2 regions of the Pontibacillus sp. ABV4_188 genome follow, and region 2 is predicted to be linked to the other one. Evidence: riboswitches for the same ligand, from Rfam matches in the RefSeq annotation. Region 2 holds a riboswitch; the other holds the start of a gene.
What was found. Region 2 has a riboswitch for glycine ahead of gcvT (glycine cleavage system aminomethyltransferase GcvT). Riboswitches for the same ligand answer to the same signal wherever they lie in the genome.
Positions count from the first base shown of each region.

Region 1: linked by a shared signal. The riboswitch ahead of ACYX4O_RS06620 (ACT domain-containing protein) and the one ahead of gcvT (glycine cleavage system aminomethyltransferase GcvT) in region 2 are both predicted to bind glycine.

Region 1 is NZ_CM149975.1:1,316,404-1,319,581, reverse strand. Features, by position in the region: gene ACYX4O_RS06625 (DUF711 family protein) at 270-1,631, opposite strand; gene ACYX4O_RS06620 (ACT domain-containing protein) at 1,644-1,919, opposite strand; glycine riboswitch at 2,015-2,093, opposite strand; gene ACYX4O_RS06615 (spore germination protein) at 2,269-3,178, shown strand, end outside.
Region 2 is NZ_CM149975.1:2,672,651-2,675,828, reverse strand. Features, by position in the region: gene ACYX4O_RS13795 (DEAD/DEAH box helicase) at 1-1,017, opposite strand, end outside; glycine riboswitch at 1,166-1,258, shown strand; glycine riboswitch at 1,262-1,342, shown strand; gene gcvT (glycine cleavage system aminomethyltransferase GcvT) at 1,440-2,540, shown strand; gene gcvPA (aminomethyl-transferring glycine dehydrogenase subunit GcvPA) at 2,565-3,178, shown strand, end outside.

The sequences.
Region 1 (3,178 bases), 1.4 Mb from region 2:
TCGTACTTGAGCCGTTGGTATGCTTTTCGAGTCGTAGCGCCTTTACTTAAGCCGTTCGCACTCTACTTACGCCGTCGCTCCCCCTCTCGAGCTGTCATTTTCATCTTTTGGGCCGTCTTTGTTCTAGCTTAGGCCGTGGGTGCTCGCTTTCAAGCCGCGGTGTCTCTTCTTACGCCGTGATCCTCTCTTTTAAGCCGTCGCACGTCTCCCTCTCGCCCCAAACAAAAAACTGCCCAAACCAAGTTTGGGCAGTCTACATATCGATATTTTTAGTTAATCAAAGCCTGCAACGGAGCTGGAATGCGACCGCCTCGGTTCACGAAGCCCTCGCTGCTGTATGGATTCACACCCATAACAGGAGCGCGGCCAAGGAGTCCGCCGAATTCGATCATTTCGCCTTCTTCTTTTCCTGGAACCGGAATGACGCGTACGGCTGTTGTTTTCTTGTTAATCATACCGATAGCTGCTTCGTCGGCGATAATGCCGGATAAGGTTGCGGGACTTGCGTCACCGGTTAGGGCGATCATATCAAGACCTACGGAACAGACGCATGTCATCGCTTCAAGTTTTGATAGGGAAAGGGATCCTTCTGTTACCCCTTCGATCATACCTTCATCTTCACTAACCGGAATAAATGCACCGCTTAATCCGCCTACATAGGAGCTTGCCATGGCGCCACCTTTTTTCACAGCGTCATTCATAAGAGCAAGCGCCGCAATTGTGCCGTGTGTACCAACGCGTTCAAGGCCGATCTCTTCTAATATGCGAGCGACACTGTCGTTTAGCGCGTTCGTTGGCGCAAGGGAAAGGTCAAGAATGCCGAATGGAACACCGATTCGTTCGGCTACCTGGCGTCCAACAAGTTCACCAGCGCGAGTAATTTTGAAGACAGTATTTTTAATAACTTCAGATACTTCACCAAGATCCGCTTCTGGGTAACGCTTCAGCGCACTCAATACTACACCAGGACCACTAACGCCGACGTTTAGGACCGCTTCGCCCTCACCTGTTCCGTGGAAAGCACCGGCCATGAACGGATTGTCTTCTACTGGGTTACTGAACACCACAAGCTTCGCACAGGCAATTCCGTTTTGATCCTTTGTGCGCTCTGCTGCATCACTGATCACGTGACCCATTTGTTTCACAACATCCATGTTGATACCTGTACGAGTAGTCGCTACAGACACAGAACCACAGACACGTTCAGTCACACTTAAGGCTTCAGGAAGAGAATCAATTAGAGTTTGATCTCCTTTTGTGACCCCTTTATGAGTAAGAGCGGAATAGCCGCCAATAAAATCAACGCCAAGATCTTTCGCTGCTTGGTCTAGCGTTTTTGCAACTTCAACGGCTTCAGCCACAGTTGCATTGCCAAGAATTTCAGATACAGGCGTGATTGATATACGTTTATTGATGATTGGTACACCGTACTCTTTTTCAACTTGCTCAGCAACAGTTGTTAAGTCTTTTGCGTATGTCGTAATTTTGTTGTAGACATTTTCTTTTAACTTCTCAATATCTGAATCGGCACAGTCACGAAGGCTGATTCCGATGGTAACCGTACGGATATCGAGGTTCTCCATTTGAACCATGCGGATGGTTTCTGTTATTTCGTTAAATGCAATATTCATGGGGAGCCCTCCTTAAATGCGGTGCATAGACTGGAAAACTTCTTCTAGCTGCAGACTAATTTGCACGCTTAAGTTCTCGCCAGTTTCTTGTAGTACTTTTCTGATTGTATCTAGATCATGCGCTTCTTTCACATCGATAATCATAATCATTGTGAAGTATTCTTCCACAATCGTTTGGCTGATATCGAGCACGTTCAATTTATATTCTGCGAGTACGTTTGTCACGTTCGCGATGATTCCAACTTGGTCTTTTCCGATGACGCTTACTACTGCTTTACGTTTTTCCATGATGATCCACCTCTGCCTATATTTTCTATGAACAAAAAAAGAGATCAGCTCTCGCCGACCTCAGACAAACGTACCCATACACGTATTCTGTATGTAAGTTCGTTCCTGTCCGGTTGCCTGAGATCATGAACCCTTCGGCGTCGCTTTACTAGCGATCTCTCCAGGATTGGCTCCAGTTATAGTGTTACCCATAAATTTCACAGCCACTATTCTTTTGAATAAATGTAATGGTATCAATATGCGTATCAATGGTCAAGGATGATGTTTCCTTTATCCCGTTAGTGACGCCCCTCTTTTTTTAAACGCATAAAGCCAAACATTCGATTCATACTAACGATAGGTGATTTATATGAGTCCACGTATAAGGAAAACGAAATCTCGTTCGAATGATTCAACTGTTCATGCGCCTGAACCCTATAATGCTAGCTCTCTTTTTAAAGATGTAACGAAAAATCTCCAGCATATTACTTCAATTTTTGATGATAGTCCAGAACTGTGTACAAAAGTACTGGATCAGTCGCCTGTCCCGCTTGCTATGCTCTACCTACATACGCTCGCTGACGAGAGTAAAGTAGAAGAGAATATTTTAAAGCCTTTATTGGAATGGGAAAAAGAAGGCATTGACACTCAAAAAAACCTGGAGTCTATGAAGAAAGGCCTCAATAGCGCATCAGAAATCAAGGAAGAAACGACGTTTAAAGGCGTTACAGAAGCATTGTTGACAGGGCATGTCATTCTTTTTATTCAAGATTGTGATCTGGCACTTGTCATTACAGTTGAACAAACTGACTATTTTCGAAAAGTAGAAGAATCAAAAGTACAGACCCTTGTTCGAGGGCCACGAGAAGGGTTTGTGGAAGATATAGATACCAACATGGCTCTCATTCGAAGGAGAACGCGCACGCCTAAACTCTCATTCCAACAACACTGTGTTGGCAAGGATACACGGACAAAGGTGTACGTGACGTATGTTCGCGGTCTGGTTGATCAACAAGTGTTGGACACATTAACGAAACGAATCGAACAAGTCGATACCGATAAGATACTAGAGAGCGGTATGCTAGAAGAGCTAATTGTTGACCCAAAATACACTCCATTTCCCACCATGAAAGCTACGGAACGACCAGACATTGTAGCTGGAGAAATTCTGGATGGGAAGATTGCAATCGTTGTTGATGGCACGCCTTTTGTTTTAATCGCCCCTGTTACATTTACATCATTCTTTCAAATTGCTGAAGATTACTATGAAAAATTTGATC
Region 2 (3,178 bases):
TTGTAGTTGTTCGGCTCTTGAAGGATGGATCTCTTCATTCTTCAACATACTCTGAATAGAAAGAAAACACGCTTCACGGCTTGAACATAATTCTCGCAACAGAACGATGTTGGAAAAAGCCATCCCTCCGCTTGTAACTTCAGACAGCTTTTCGTAAGCATTCTTTTCTTCTTCTGTGAAATCAATATAGACGGTTTCTACGTTACGCTTTGTCCAATCGACACCTGTTTCATCGCGACGGTTACGGACCATAACTTTCTTAACTAATTCTTTTAGATGTTCATCATTTGAGAGTTGGTTTCGGTTTCTTCCAAATCGTTTTGTGAAGTCTTCATAGTTTCCTAAGTGACCTGGTTTTAAAATGGATACTAAATTAAAAATATCAACCAAGTGGTTCTGCACCGGAGTAGCCGTAAGAAGAAGGCAGTATTTCTTTTTTAGTGATCGGACGAAGGCGTAGTTTTTCGTCTTGTGGTTTTTTAATTTATGAGCCTCATCGATGATAATAAGGTCATATTCTGTTTCTAAAAGTTTCTCTCGGTGCGGAGGTCGCTTAGCTGTATCAATAGAAGATACGACAACATCATAGTCCCATATAGCAGATTTTCTTTGGGCTGCTGCAGGGATATAGAACTTCTGATTCATTTCTTGTACCCACTGATTGACGAGAGAGGCTGGGGCTAGTATGAGTACTTTTTTGACAAGTCCACGAATCATGTATTCTTTTAAAATTAATCCTGCTTCTATCGTTTTACCAAGACCTACTTCGTCTGCTAGGATTGCGCGTCCGCTCATTTCTTCCACCACTTGTTCAGCACAATTTAATTGATGAGGGAGAAAGTCGACGTGAGGTAAGTATTTAGGTGATTGTAGCCCTTTAAATTCAGGTGTTGCAACATGCTTTGATGTTTCATAAGCCATCTGGAATAGTTCCCATGAAGCAAAAGGGCCTTCTGACTGCAAGTTCGTTGCGACTATTGGATCAATAGACGTATCGATCTGTATAGATGGATTCATGCGTACCCCTACCTTTAAAAGCAATAAATTTTTGTGCACAGTCCAAAAACCGTGTGATATAATGACAGTGAATTTGTAAACTAGTGTTTACTATTCCGTAATGTTTATGAATTAGTATGAACCATTTATGAAAATATTATTATCGCGAATGATTACAAGAGGAGAGACCGCAGTAACTTGGCGGCGCCGAAGGAGCAAACAGTGATGTGAATCTCTCAGGCAAAAAGACTCTTGTAGGACGCACCTCTGGAGAGTGCCTACGTAAGGCCACCCAAGAAGAAAGCAGCCAAGATCTACTGCGAAACTTTCTGGTTAACGGACAGGGAATGACACGGTAATCGTGTATTCTCTGTTTTTTTATGTTTAATTTTCAGAAAAATAGCGCAAGTTCGAACGATTATGTACATAGGGGGATTTTAAAAATGGCTGATTTAAAACGTACACCACTTCACCCTCATTACGGGGATTGGGGAGCAAAAACAGTTGACTTTGGAGGATGGGATCTTCCTGTTCAATTTACATCTATTAAAGAAGAACATCACGCAACGAGAAACAGCGCAGGTCTATTTGATGTCTCTCATATGGGAGAAATTTTAGTAGAGGGACCAGAAAGTGAAGCTTATCTGCAAAAGATGCTCACGAATGATGTGACTAAATTGACAACTAACCGGGCGCAATATACGTTTCTTTGCTATGAAGATGGCGGGACGGTTGATGATCTGATTGTCTATAAATTGCAGGAACAATCCTATTTGCTTGTGGTGAATGCAGCGAATACAGACAAGGATTTCAAATGGCTAAAGGAAAATTTAACGGAAAACGCAACGCTTCATGACGTTTCTGATCAATATGTCCAACTCGCTATTCAAGGACCGAAGGCTGAAGCGATTTTGCAACGTTTAACGGATCAGGATCTTTCTGAAATCAAATTCTTCCGATTCTTGCAGGATGTCTCCTTTAGTAGTGTTGAACATGGAGCACTTGTTTCTCGTACGGGTTATACAGGAGAAGATGGATTTGAGATTTATATTCATCCTGAGGCGGGGGGAGCGCTTTGGAGAGCCATTCTTACTGAAGGCGAGAAGGATGGGGTACTTCCTGTTGGTCTTGGGGCAAGGGACACGCTTCGTTTTGAAGCAAAACTTCCATTATATGGTCAGGAACTAAGTGCAGATATTACGCCGATTGAAGCTGGACTTGGATTTGCTGTCAAAGTGGATAAAGAAGGTGACTTTATTGGTAAGCATGTTCTTAAGAAGCAAAAAGAAGAAGGAACAAACCGGAAACTAGTAGGTCTTGAAATGATCGATAAAGGGATTCCACGCCACGGTTATAAAGTATTTGATGGCGACAAGGAAATTGGTTTTGTTACTACAGGTACACAGTCTCCGACATTAGAGAGAAATATAGGTCTTGCCGTTGTTCCTAATCAATATACGGAGCCCGACACGGAACTCCTGGTTCAGGTTCGCAAACGATTATTGAAAGCAAAAGTTATACCGACACCCTTTTATAAGCGGTAAGGATAAGGATAGGGAGGTTTTACAATGACATTTCGATATTTACCCATGACCGATCATGATAAACGATCTATGCTAGAGAGTATTGGCGTTGAATCAACAGATGTTTTATTTAGTGATATTCCTGAGAAGGTTCGTTTCAAAGGGGAGTTAAACATAAAGCCAAGCGCAAGCGAGCCAGAGTTAATGAAAGAATTGGCTCAACTAGCTGGTGAGAACATCAATACGAAAGACTACACATCTTTTCTGGGGGCAGGGGTTTATGATCATTACATTCCCTCCATTGTAGATCATGTACTGTCTCGTTCCGAATTCTATACAGCTTACACACCTTATCAGCCAGAGATTTCTCAAGGAGAGTTACAAGCGATCTTTGAATTTCAGACGATGATATCTGAGCTAACAGGAATGGAAGTATCTAACTCATCTATGTACGACGGGGGCACCTCACTTGCTGAAGCAGTGACGTTAAGCGCTGGACAAACAAAAAAGAAAAAAGTTCTTGTATCTAAAGCGATTCACCCTCACTCTTTAGAAGTTATTCATTCCTATGCAATGGGACAAAACATTGAAGTGGTTGAGATTGAAGCAAGAGAAGGATTAACAAACCTATCTATGTTAGCGGATGAATTAGATGAAGA